Regions from separate parts of the Brenneria izadpanahii genome, predicted to be linked through region 3. Evidence: predicted binding sites of a transcription regulator. Region 3 holds the regulator's gene; each other region holds the start of a gene.
What was found. The regulator LexA, encoded in region 3, represses DNA repair genes until DNA is damaged. The targets are predictions, from matches to a motif close to TNCTGTATGTACATACAGNA.

Region 1 (4,597 bases), 1.6 Mb from region 3:
AACGCGGAGCATCAGCATACCCGTAAAAAATCTATCGATCTGGAGTTTCTGGTCTGGCAGCGTCTGGCCGCATTAGCGCAGCGGCGCGGCAGTACGTTGTCGGACACCATTGTGCAGTTGATTGAAGATGCGGAATATAAAGAAAAATACGCCAGCCAGATGTCATTGCTTAAGCAGGATCTTAAGGCGATTTTGAACAAGGGAAGCAGTTAAGGTATCGGCTGAATTTGCAGTTAACACGATGAGTAGAAAAAGAAAAACCTCGCCGAAACGAGGTTTTTTTGTGGATAAAACTTAAGCCTGAGGCTGAGTTACCACGTCTTTGATGCCTCTAACTTCGATCTCTACGCGACGATCGGGAGCCAGGCAGTCGATCAATGCAGCGCGAGGTCTTACGTTGTCACAGGTAGAACCGGTAACAGGGTTGGATTTACCTTGACCGCGAGCAGAGATCTTGTCTGAAGGGATACCCTTGGAAACCAGGTAATCAACAACAGTCTGAGCACGTTTTTCAGACAGCGCCTGGTTGTACTGTTCGGAACCTAAACGGTCGGTGAAGCCCAGAACCACGACTGAACCGTCTTTCGGGTCGAGAGAGCTCAGCTGAGAGTACAGTTGATCCAGTGATTGCTGGCCTTCTGCTTTCAGAGTGGATTTGTTGAAGTTGAACAGTACGTCAGACTTCAGAGTGAAACGTTTGGTTTCAACTACTGGAGCCGGAGCTGGCGCCGGAGCCGGAGCCGGAGCAACGTAATCGTCCTGACCGAAGCGGTAAGACAAGCCAACGCTCATCAGCATGTTATCAGGACGTGCGCCAACGGTAGATGCGTCACCGATATTGCTAACCCACTGGTAGTCTACGCGAGTAGCCCAGTTTTTGTTGAACGCGTATTCAACACCGACCGCAGCCAGCGGGGAAACGCCGGTGTCATCGTTGTCCAGGTTGCGAGTACCGCCAGCATTGCTATCCGCACGCCAGATCATGCCGCCTAAACGGGTGTAAACGTCCAGGTCAGGCAGTACCGGGTAGCTAAGTTTAGCCGCCAGTTGAACGCCTTGAGCCTTGAAGCTGGCGCTGTCAGTGTTTGACGTTGCTGAGCCGGCGTATTTGATACGGCCCAACCAGTCGTAACCCAGTTCAAAACCCAAATAAGGGTTAGCTTGGTAGCCCAGGAATGCACCAGCGCCTAATTTGCTTTTGATTGGGTTGTTGTTGATACCTTCATAACCGTTTCCGTAGAAACCAGTGTCATGAAATTGGGAAACACCCAGTTTGCCACCGACATACCAGGTGTCATCTTTAGGTGCGGCTTGGGCTACGGTAGCGAAGCCAGCCAGTGCCACTGCAACTGCGATAGCTGTTTTTTTCATTTTACGCCTCATTATCATCCAAATCGGCAATTAACGCGGAAGGTTAATAGACCTTTGGTTAAAATCCTTTAACAGGAGACTTTGCCCTTATTTATTACTCACTGCCAAATATATTGGCGTTATAAAAGAGCAACTCCAGCGAGTCAAAGTCTACAACGTGATGAGAAAGTTACAAGTATGATGTGATTCGTATCATTGATAAATTAACGATTCATACATACTTACTAACAAATAGTAGATGGTTTTGACAGATATCACGGGTTTTCTACTGTAAAAAAACACATCCGAAGAGCTTGATAAAGCTAGCACTACCGGGAAATATTCTGGCTATTCCGCAAATCGGGTGAGAAAATTCTGAATTTACTTAATGATACAATGTTGTGTGAATTTTTAGGCTAGAAAACAGTCTATGTGCGCCATGATTCGTATTTTCTGGTCTCATAATAAAGCCATAGGTGTTTCCCGATTGGGCCGCACGGCGTAATCTTACCTTTTCTTCTTCAGTCAAATCTTCCGGTAACCAGCATAATACCGCACTATAATTTCCTGTCAGCAATGCTTTTTCCATGGCGTCAACCGTGAATAGGGGATTGATGTGATTCAACTGAACGCTTTTATCGAGCGGCAGTCCGGACTGCTGTAGCCATGGACGGCTGAGTTTCTGCTGAGGGGACAGCCAAAGCAACCAGCGTGATTGTGCTCCCAGCTGTTGTAAAAGCGGAAGCAGTAAATGCGCAACTATGGGTTGATCGGCGTTATAAACGATTTCGCTGATAACTCCACCACAGGACGCTGAAGACGTTGTAGCTAATTGGTTACCGGAAAACGGCGACGGTTGAGCGTTGTAAGAACGGCGTGGTTGAGTGCGCATAATGAGGTTCCCCATAGTTTGCTGTATGTATATACAGTATACTTGGCGCGGATGAAAATCAACCTGATTTTTTCAAAGCGCTTCGCATATTCGGCATACAATGCGCAGCAAGCTCATTTTATGTTTGAAGACGCTTTTACCCTGTGATTAATTACTTGCTCCTGTTATGAATATTCCAAGTAGCAGGGATAGATTATTTCAATACTAAGGATCACAGTAATGAAACATTTATGCGAAAAAAGGATTTTGCAGTCTAAGCTTTGTTTTGCATCTTTAGGGGATATAACATCCCGTTCCCAATTTGGTGGTTACAGCATCGCGGCAAATAAAATTATTTTTGGTCTGGTATCGGGCGGCGAACTCTATCTGCGCGCCAGCAAAAAAGATGAACCTCACTTTCGTAGCCGCAACATGCCCAATCTTATTTATACCAAGCGGGGCGTACCGGTTCCGTTGAATTATTATCTTGTCGATGCGTCTCTATGGGGAAACCATACGCAACTATTGCGCCTTGCCAGTATGTCTTTGTCAGGGGCGCAGCAGGATAAAACGGCGAAGAACATGTGTGTGCGTTTAAAGGATTTACCGAATCTCAATCACGATCTGGAGCGTTTACTATGGAAGGTAGGCATAAAGAATATTGACGAATTACAGCAGCATGGCGCCAAAGGCTGTTATCTGAAATTACGGACGATCAGTGCGAATCTGAGCGTTAATATATTACTGGCTCTGGCCGGCGCCATATGCGGCATGCATCAGGCGGCGTTGCCGCATGGTATTCGTAATGAGCTGTTGGAATGGTATGAGAGCAACGTTGTGTCTTCTTTCAAAAGACACAAGCATTGATGCGAATCCTCTCCGCCGACCGGTTATTTTTTATAGTTTAATCATGTCGTTTTTTAATTGAGTAAGTTCGGGCAATAGTTCAATGAGCAAGCCGATCTGCTGAAGAACCAATAGTTCTTTGCTATCCGGCTCTGCTGACAGGGAGTGGATGCGGCTGGTTATCGCGTTCAATCCCTGACTTACTTTCAGTTCTTCTTTTTCCTCATTGCGATGCAGCGCATCTTCAACGTAGTGGACCGCGTCATCCAGTAATTGCAGGATATCAGGCGATGAAATCTTTTCGCGATGAGCGCCCAGTGTGGAAATGTAGCTGAGCAAGGTGTGATTGAGACACATCAGGCGGAAGGCGCTATCCATTTTATCTCGAATGGCGTGCGGTTCCGACGACATATTGGAAACCACCGACGCTAATTCCGCATCGCAATTGTGGGCATCGCGTCGGGCGATACGGTAAGTCAGGCTATTATCTTTGCCCTGATGGTATTGATCCATAATTGCATTCAGGTAGCGGCAATTGGCGTTTAATGTTTTATTGATAACGGCCGGTAGACCGCGGAAACGCCAGTCCGGCCAGATAAAACTGACCGCTATCCAGGCGATGGCGCATCCGAGTAAGGTATCGATTACGCGCGGCGCGGCGACCTCAAAACCCTCGCCCAGCAGATTGAAACACAACAGCACCAGCAGCGTGATGAACATGGTGGCGTGCGCATATTGCACGTGGCGAAAAGCGAAAAACAACACGCCGCTAATCACTATGAGCGTCAATTGTCCTTCAATGGAAGGCACAAAATATAAAATGGGCAGTCCCAGCAAAATCCCCGTCAGTGTGCCTATGACCCGCAGGGCCAGACGACGTCGGGTTGCGTTATAGTTGGGTTGGCAGACGAACAGGCTGGTTAGCAGTATCCAATATCCATGCCGCATGCCTGTAAGCTGAATGAAGGCGTAACCGCAGCAAAGTAATACCGACATCCGGACGGCATGGCGGAACAGCGCCGATTGAGGCGTCAGATGACGACTAATCCGCAAACGAATATCGCTCCAGCCGGTAATTTTGTCATCGGCTAAGGTATTTTCCGGATTGTTTTCCTGCTCGATGGTCTGCTCTGATTCAATGGTTGATAATTGCGCATCGATCGCCCGCAGATTATTCAGTAAGTATTGCAATGCTTTGATTTGCGAAGAATCGGCGCTGTTGCTTTCGGCAATGCGCGTTATTGCCGACTCAAGATGAACGAAAGCATGCTCGATACGGCTATCATGCTGATATTTCTGATGAAATAAAATGGATTGCGCTAGCTGTTGGCAGGAGCGAGCCTGCATTGAAAGCAGCCGTTGAAAACGAAACAGCACATCGCTGTAGCGGAATTTTTCACGTAGCTGCGAATAATTCACATGGGAGGAACTGGCTCGCTCATGAATGTCCTGCGCAACAAAGTAGTAATGCAGCGTACGGCGCGTGCTTCTTTGACCTCGATCGCCTCGCAGACGGGTCAGCAATGACGA
Region 2 (4,597 bases), 1.6 Mb from region 3:
GCCGGCCATTAATATATTTCATAGCCTGGATAATTCGAGTTGCAGGAAGTCGGCAATCGAGCGAATCTCCAGGAGCTTATTTAAGTAAGCGACGGCAGCCCGCTGACGCCAATACGGATGTCTGGGGGCAAAAGCATACCGTTAATCGTTCCTGTCACCGAGACGACATATTGCCTTCATACGGCCTCATTATCCTCAAATATGCGATAGGACGAGACATTCTCTTGCCATCGAGAGTGCCTGAACCTACAGCGATCGCGCGTAAACGGGGTAAGAGATTGATAATGACGCATTGTTATTTGCACCACACTGCCCGCGTTTCCATCCACTTAATGATTCGGGAGTGTTTTGATGAAATTTTCCAGACAACTTCATACCATGCTGCGCGTCTGTGGCGTAGTGGCATTGATAGGTAGCTGGTCCGCTCATGCGGAAAAATTCACCGTAGCAGTCATTTCCGATACTCAGAACTATACCGACGTAACGCTGCCGCAGCCGCGCGGCGTTAATACCTTCGTGCAGCAAATGCAGTATTTGGTCGATACCCGTAAAGAGAAGAATCTGGTCTTCGTCACCCATATCGGCGATGTGGTGCAACACGGCGATGGCCGCTTCCGCACCGGTATGATCGGCCAATATACGCTCTGGGATACGCGCACCGAGTGGGACTACGCCAACCTGGCGCTGTCGGTGCTGAACGACGCCGGCATTCCTTTCAGCGTGGTGCCGGGCAACCACGACTATGACAACTACTCCTGGTACAAAAGCCACGGCGGTCCCGGCGCGAGCCGTCCACTATCGGGCGGCAGCGTCTGGAACATGTATTTCGGCCCCGATTCCCGCTTTTTCGCCGGGAAAACGTGGTATGGCGGCGCTTACAATAACGGTATGAACAGCTATCAGATATTCAACGCCGGCTCAATGCAGGTGCTTCACCTTGCTCTGCAAATGGAACCGACGGCCGAGGATCTGGCGTGGGCGCAGCGCGTACTGGATACTCATCCTACGCTGCCCGTCATTGTCACCACGCACGAATGGCTCGACCCGAATTTTACCGGGGAAACAACGCGTTCCAACGACTATGACGCTTATTTCTCCGGCACCGACCATCTTCCCCCGGATAGCGTTTGGGATGCTTTTATTCGTAAAAACAAACAGATATTTTTATTGTTAAGCGGCCATGACTGGACGCCCACCGTTACCGGCGTATCGCAAGGACAGAATCTGCGTACCGATAACAATGACGCGGGTTACCCGGTCTATCAACTGGTGCAGGACTATCAGGGCAATACCATCGGCCCGGATGGTAAGCCGGGCTCCGCCAACGGCGGCGCCGGATGGCTGCGGTTTATCGAGTTCGATACCGAAACCAAAAAGATGCATTTTTACACCTATTCGACGCTGCTTGATAAATATGCCGGCCGCAACGGCGAGTCCACTTTCGGCGTTGCGCCGGGTTACTCGGATTTCACACTTGATTTCCCGCCTCAGCTAGTAACCGCGCAGTGACGGACGCGATGTTCGGATCACGCCAGGCAAAGACGTTGCGCCGCATCCGGCGGCGCAGGGTTGGCTAAAACGTGCGGCGACGCCCGGTCAGCGTGGAAAATATTACCTGGCGGGGCGTTTTCAGCGCTACGGGGGGATATGTGGGCGTCTGGCGTCGTTTTATCCATTAAACCCGCAACATAAACGAGCATAAAAAAAGTTTACAGGGCGTGTTGCATCCGCTGTAAACTTTTTAAGCAATTGTTTGATTTAAAAGTATTTAACCATCAAACATTACATTCCGGTCTATGGTATTTCTTAAAACGGAATATCGTCGTCGAAGTCCATCGGCGGTTCGTTGCTTGCCGCCGGCGCGCTGCTCTGGGCCGGATGCTGCTGTTGAGCGGCATTGCCGCTGAACTGGTTGCCGCCCTGCGGCTGCTGGGGTTGGCCCCAACCGCCGGATTGCTGTCCGCCGGCCGGCGCGCCGCCGGCGCCCTGACGGCCGCCCAGCATCTGCATGGTGCCGCCGATATTGACGACCACTTCGGTGGTGTAGCGATCGACGCCGGATTGGTCGGTCCATTTACGGGTTTGCAGTGAACCTTCAATGTAAACCTGAGAGCCCTTGCGCAGGTATTCGCCGGCGACTTCGGCCAGCTTGCCGAACAGCACGACGCGGTGCCATTCGGTTTTCTCTTTCTGTTCGCCGGTTTGCTTATCACGCCAGCTATCGGACGTGGCCAGTGTGATGTTGGCGACAGCGCCGCCATTCGGCATGTAGCGAACTTCCGGGTCCTGCCCCAGATTTCCGACAAGAATCACTTTATTAACGCCTCTGCTGGCCATGCTCGTCTCTCCTGATGAATCAATTTATATAGAGTATAAACGATCGATTTTAGCATGATAAAAGTATCTATCATACCTGCGAGACCGAATCAAAAATGAATGTAAGGATTACAACGATTGCGCTTGATACTGGATATCCATTCAGCTTTTTTTGTGCCATAATTGCACGTTTCGAACCGGTTGTCTCCGTCAGTGAGATGATGCAAAACTGTATTTATTCCGGGAAGCGTGTGAATGGATAATATCGAAGTTCGTGGTGCCCGTACTCATAATCTCAAGAATATCAATCTGATAATCCCTCGCGACAAGCTGATAGTGATCACGGGATTATCCGGTTCAGGCAAATCATCGCTGGCATTTGACACCTTATATGCCGAGGGGCAACGGCGTTACGTTGAATCGCTCTCGGCCTATGCCCGTCAGTTTTTATCGCTGATGGAGAAGCCGGACGTTGATCATATCGAAGGGTTGTCGCCTGCCATTTCCATTGAGCAGAAATCAACCTCCCATAACCCGCGTTCCACCGTCGGCACGATCACTGAAATTCATGATTACCTGCGTTTGCTGTTTGCCCGCATCGGTGAGCCCCGCTGTCCTGAGCACGATGTTCCGCTGGATGCCCAGACGGTCAGCCAGATGGTGGATAACGTGCTGGCGCAGCCGGAAGGCAAGCGGTTGATGCTGCTGGCGCCGATTGTGAAGGATCGTAAGGGCGAGCACAGCAAGACGCTGGAAAATCTGGCCACGCAGGGCTATATCCGTGCGCGTATTGACGGCGAAGTGTGCGATCTTTCCGATCCGCCGAAGCTGGAATTGCAGAAAAAACATACCATTGAAGTCGTTATCGACCGTTTTAAAGTGCGGGACGATCTGGCTCAGAGGCTGGCGGAATCGTTTGAAACGGCGCTGGAATTATCCGGCGGCAGTGCGGTGGTGGCCGATATGGACGATCCGACCGTGCCTGAACTGCTGTTCTCCGCGAATTTCGCCTGTCCGATATGCGGTTACAGCATGCATGAGCTGGAGCCGCGCATGTTCTCGTTCAATAACCCGGCCGGCGCCTGTCCGAGCTGCGATGGCCTGGGGGTTCAGCAGTTTTTCGATCCTGCCAGGGTAGTGCAGAACGGAGAGTTATCCCTGGCCGGTGGCGCCATTCGCGGCTGGGATCGCCGTAATTTCTACTATTTCCAGATGCTGCGCTCGCTGGCGGATCACTACAAATTCGATGTCGATGCGCCGTTCGACAGCCTGAGCGAATCTGTGCAGAAGCTGATTCTGTATGGTTCAGGTAAGGAAAACATCGAGTTTAAATATATCAACGATCGGGGGGACACCTCGGTGCGCCGTCACCCGTTCGAAGGGGTGCTGCATAACATGGAGCGCCGTTACAAAGAGACGGAATCTAGCGCGGTGCGCGAAGAACTGGCGAAATTTATCAGCAATCGTCCTTGCGCCAGCTGCGGCGGCACGCGTTTGCGTGAGGAAGCGCGCCACGTGTATGTCGAACAGACGACGCTGCCGGAAATTTCCGATATGAGCATCGGCCATGCGATGGATTTCTTTCGGAATATGAAGCTCAGCGGCCAGCGGGCCAAAATAGCCGAAAAAGTATTGAAAGAGATCGGCGATCGGCTGAAGTTTTTGGTCAATGTCGGGCTGAATTATCTGTCGCTGTCGCGTTCCGCGGAAACGCTGTCCGGCGGCGAGGCCCAGCGTATCCGCCTGGCAAGCCAGATTGGGGCCGGATTGGTCGGGGTGATGTACGTGCTGGATGAACCCTCTATCGGGCTGCATCAGCGTGACAATGAACGCCTGCTGGAAACGCTGATCCATCTGCGCGATCTGGGAAATACCGTGATCGTGGTTGAACATGACGAAGATGCGATTCGCGCCGCCGACCATGTTATCGATATCGGCCCCGGCGCGGGAGTGCACGGTGGTCAGGTGGTCGCGCAGGGGACGATGGAACAGATTATGGCGGTGCCGGAATCGTTGACCGGTCAGTTCCTCTGCGGAGTGCGCAAGATTGAGGTTCCCGAACATCGCGTACCGGCCGATCCAACCAAAGTGCTGAAGCTGATTGGCGCCAGGGGCAACAACCTGAAAGACGTTACGCTGACGCTGCCGGTGGGGCTGTTTACCTGTGTGACCGGCGTCTCCGGATCGGGGAAATCCACGCTGATTAACGACACCTTATTCCCGCTGGCTCAGCGCCAGCTTAACGGCGCTACGCTGGCCGAGCCGGCCGCCTACCGTGATA
Region 3 (4,597 bases):
TTGGCCGCTGCGCTTCAATCGGATCAATGGCATCGCGCCATTGCGGCACATGCTGATTCAGATAGGCGGTTAACGGCAACGGATCGCCGAAATTCACATAACCTTGTCCAAGATTACGCAGCTTGCGCAAGCCGCGCACCATCTGCATAAAGCCTTCTTTCTCTTTCGTCGCGCCGCGAAGCTCTTTCGCATAGGTTCCAACTTCCATTACGTGCTCATAACCCACGTAGATCGGCACCAGGGTTATGGGGCGCGTACCGCCGCGCAACATGGCCTGAATCGTCATGGCCAGGGTGCCGGTTTTCGGTTCCAGCAAACGTCCGGTGCGCGAACGTCCGCCTTCCATAAAGTATTCGACGGAGTAGCCGCGGGTAAACAGTTCGCCCAAATATTCGCGGAAAATGGTGGAATACAGCTTGTTGCCCTTAAACGTACGGCGGATGAAGAATGCCCCCAGCCGGCGGAAGATCGGGCCGGCCGGCCAGAAATTCAGGTTGATCCCGGCCGCAATGTGCGGAGGAACCAATCCCTGGTGATAGAGTACGTAGGACAACAGCAGGTAATCCATGTGGCTGCGGTGGCAGGGCACGTAGACTATCTCATGCCCGTCCTGCGCCAGTTGCCGCACGCGCTCGGCGTTGTGAACGTTGATCCCCTGATAGAGACGGTTCCAAGTCCAGCCTAATACGCGATCCGATAAGCGAATGGCTTCATAAGAGAAATCGGCGGCAATTTCTTCCATCAAAGCAATGGCATTTTGCTGCGCTCTTTCATGGGAGAGCTTTTTGCTGCGCGCTTCGTCATCAACGGCTTTTTTGATCGCTTTGGAGTTAAGCAGTTTATTAAACAACTCCTGGCGTACCGGAAGACGCGGGCCGACCGCCGCCAGGCGCTGGCGAGCAAAGTGCATGCGGGCGACGCGGGCGAGTTTGTGCGCGATGGTTTTGTCGGTACCGTGTTCGGTCGCCATATAGCGTAATGACACCGGGCTGGAAAAACGGACGAAACTGTCTCGACCCAACCACAGTACGGCAAAAAATTTCTCAATGCCGTTGAGCAGGCGCAGATGCGGCGTTGCCTGATTTTGTCCCTCGCGGCCAGGAGCGCGGCCAAACATGACGGATACCGGCACCATCTGCACGTCCAGCTCGGGATTGCTTTGGTGCAGATCCAGATAGTCGTGAAACAGCTTTACCGATTCCTGTTTGGGTACGTAATAGCGAAAAACCCGCGGACCGTCGTTAATGAAAACGTGACTGGGTAGTTGCGCTCCGCCGATATCGATCGGCTGGAGAGGATCGGGAAGACCTAACGCCTGGCATTTCGCCCTTAGCGTCAGTAAATCCGCCTGAGAATTGTAAGGCAGCACATAGAGGATCGGACGTGAGGGATCCAACCCCAACTCAGCTACGGGGTCTATGGGGATGACCTTACTTTTCACTAACAGTTTGAGTGGAAAATTCAGTAGTTTATAATAAATTTTACGCCAACCTGACATAACAACTTGAAGCCTCTTGTTAGCAATGCGTCGCAAGGATACCAGAAACTGCGCTGGAGATCTGTTGTGATAAGACAACGGAAATGCGTTAAAACGTGAGCGAGCGCTGATAAATAATGGAGGATAGATGAAGAAAGCAACGGGGATAGCCCGGATAATCAAAGCAACTGGGTATTCCCTTCAGGGGTTGAAGCAGGCATGGCGACATGAAGCGGCATTCCGCCAGGAAATTCTGCTGACCGTTATTGGGGCGATCATCGCCTATCTGTTACCTGTAACCTTAGTGGAAAAATTGCTGCTTATCGGGGCAATCGTGTTGATCATGCTATTTGAACTGGTAAACAGCGCGATTGAAGCGATAGTCGATCGTGTCGGTCTTGAACATCATGAATTATCCGGCCGCGCAAAGGACATTGGTTCGGCGGCGGTGTTCGTCGCTATTTTGCTGGCGGCCGTCGTCTGGGGCAGCATTCTCTGGCAGTATTTTGCGTGAAGGCTTCCAGAAATTAATAAAAACCGCGGTTTACTCACATCCTGGTTCCCAATTGGCAATTAGCTGTATATACTCACAGCAAAACTGTATAAACAACCAGGGGGCGGAATGAAAGCATTAACAGCCAGGCAGCAGCAGGTTTACGACCTGATCCGCGATCATCTAGCGCAAACCGGTATGCCGCCAACGCGGGCGGAAATTGCCCAACAGCTGGGGTTCCGTTCACCGAATGCCGCGGAAGAGCATTTGAAGGCGTTGGCGCGTAAAGGCGTGATTGAAATTGTTTCCGGCGCATCGCGCGGTATTCGTCTGTTGATGGAAGAAGAGGCTGGCATTCCGTTGATTGGCCGCGTAGCGGCAGGCGAACCGCTTTTAGCTCAGCAGCATATTGAATGTCATTATCAGGTCGATCCGTCAATGTTCAAACCCAGCGCCGATTTCCTGTTGCGCGTTAGCGGGATGTCGATGAAAGACATTGGTATTATGGATGGCGATTTACTGGCTGTGCATAAAACGCAGGATGTGCATAACGGGCAGGTCGTAGTGGCCCGCATCGAAGATGAAGTAACAGTCAAGCGATTGAAAAAACAGGGTAACACCGTTCATCTTCTGGCTGAAAATGAAGAGTTCGCGCCTATTGTCGTCGATCTGCGTCAACAGAGTTTCTCTATTGAGGGACTGGCCGTCGGCGTTATTCGCAACGGCGACTGGAGTTGATGTCGGCGCGTTGAAAGCCTGGCGTCCATCTGGCTAAGCGGTTATTCGGGTTTAATATTCGCCTCATATTTGGGGCGATATTGATTATCTCTTTCATTCGTGTCGGATATCATTGATGCATTTTGTTGCATTTCCCTCTATCCGATTTGTGGCGCCATTCCTGCTTTTTCCATTAAATTCTAAATATTATATTTCTCAATTGAATTATTAATGATGGCGCTTGAATGTATATTTAAATATTAAAGTGAAACTATTTTCCGCCGTGAATATTAAGGTAAGTTTGTTTTTCACGTTGATATTTTTTTATTTTATTAGCGGTTTTTGCCGATAGTGCGATAATTCACTTTATATGGCGATATTTGCTATGAATAAAGCGCGAGTCAGAGTAGAAACTAAAAACAGAGGGAACGCCCGAACGGGCGGGCGAATGGCGCTTTCGTGGGATGATGAGCGGCCGGACGGCGATGAACCCCTTGATATGCGGTGATCGTCAAAATAACCGGCTAAAAAAGAAGAAGTAGAAGTAAGGTATGGGCAAGCAAGATAACGACGGCTGCTAATCGGTAACGCTGACACGCGCAAGTTCGGATAATGGGTTCCTGTGTCGAGGTGTTAACCATTTGCCGTATTCTTGTGGCGATGACAGTCATGCAGGTTTGGAAAGAGACGAGCGGTTTATTTTCTTTCTGACTGCAAAACTCCGGTTTCAGCGGTATAACCGGGAACAACGGATGTTCCCATCCCATCCTTATCTTAAATTGCGTCAGCGTTTTTTAATGGGAATGGTATGGTCGTGATCGCAGTGGTCGGGTTGTTTGCAGGATGCCACTTCCTGGCAGTCCTCGCAAAATCCGTGAGCCTCAATAATGCTGTGACGCAGGGTGAATCCCGCCTGTTGGGCTAACTGACGCAGCGTCTCTTCCACACCTTCTGTTTGACGTTCGGTGACCTGGCCGCAACGATCGCAGATAAACAGCGCCGAAGTATGGCTGTGATCCTCGATGTGGTGGCAAAGCACATAGCTGTTGGTTGATTCCACCCGATGGATAAATCCCTGCTCCAGCAGGAAATCCAACGCGCGGTACACCGTCGGCGGTTTCGCCTGAGGTTCAGATACCCGTAATAGATCGAGCAGGTCGTATGCGCTGATGGCGCCGGTCTGTTGAGCCATCAGCCGCAGAACTTCCTGCCGTTGCGTTGTCAGGCGTACGCCACGGTGCTGACAAATCTGTTCAGCCTGGGCAAGTAGTTTGTCCTGATTGGTTGAATCCATTGTCATTTAACCTCGACGCAAAAGAAAGAGACAGACATCTTACCACGGCTGAGGGAAAACGTAGAATCAGTGACGCCGAGCGTCGGCAGGCGGATGTACGCGGGGAAAAGTTAAGCGACCAAATCAATTAGCAAAGCGCGTAGCGGCGTTTCAGCCTGGATGGTTAATTCGTCTTCCTGCTGAATGAACGCGCCGTCGCCGCAATACAGCGTATCGCCGCCGTGTTGCTGACTGCTGATAGTGGCCGAGCCGTGGATTGACTGAAGATAGGCTCGATTGCCGTTCAGCTTAATGTTTTTCCGCTCATTGTCCTGCAGCTCAAGGTGGTGAATCCACACCTGCTGACGGAGTTGCAAACTGCCGTCCTCCCCTTCGGGAGAGGCCAATAGGCGGTTGCCGGTTTTATTCAGCGTCAATCGCTGCAGCGGCGTGTTTTCCCGCGTCGGGCAGGCATCGAGCCATAGCTGCATCCGCGTCAGCGGTTTACTGGCGCTGGTATTGTGTTCGCTGTAGCTGACGCTGGGCTGGGTCGCCAGCAGCAAGACGTCGCCGGTTTTGGCATGAATGTGGTGGCCGTGGCTGTCGTGGTATTCCGCTTCGCCTTGCAGGATGATGT

Region 1: a site for LexA is predicted at 2,262-2,281, ahead of sulA (SOS-induced cell division inhibitor SulA). Genes of this name have one in related genera too.
Region 2: a site for LexA is predicted at 2,465-2,484, ahead of uvrA (excinuclease ABC subunit UvrA). Genes of this name have one in related genera too.

The regions. Positions count from the first base shown of each region.
Region 1 is NZ_CP050854.1:3,060,634-3,065,230, reverse strand. It holds gene matP (macrodomain Ter protein MatP) at 1-213, shown strand, start outside; gene ompA (porin OmpA) at 295-1,371, opposite strand; gene sulA (SOS-induced cell division inhibitor SulA) at 1,736-2,242, opposite strand; gene HC231_RS13730 (TfoX/Sxy family DNA transformation protein) at 2,462-3,088, shown strand; gene yccS (YccS family putative transporter) at 3,119-4,597, opposite strand, start outside.
Region 2 is NZ_CP050854.1:872,245-876,841, forward strand. It holds gene HC231_RS03865 (metallophosphoesterase) at 352-1,509, shown strand; gene ssb1 (single-stranded DNA-binding protein) at 1,807-2,337, opposite strand; gene uvrA (excinuclease ABC subunit UvrA) at 2,572-4,597, shown strand, end outside.
Region 3 is NZ_CP050854.1:4,644,531-4,649,127, reverse strand. It holds gene plsB (glycerol-3-phosphate 1-O-acyltransferase PlsB) at 1-1,498, opposite strand, end outside; gene HC231_RS20770 (diacylglycerol kinase) at 1,626-1,991, shown strand; gene lexA (transcriptional repressor LexA) at 2,100-2,708, shown strand; gene zur (zinc uptake transcriptional repressor Zur) at 3,472-3,981, opposite strand; gene HC231_RS20755 (pirin family protein) at 4,092-4,597, opposite strand, start outside.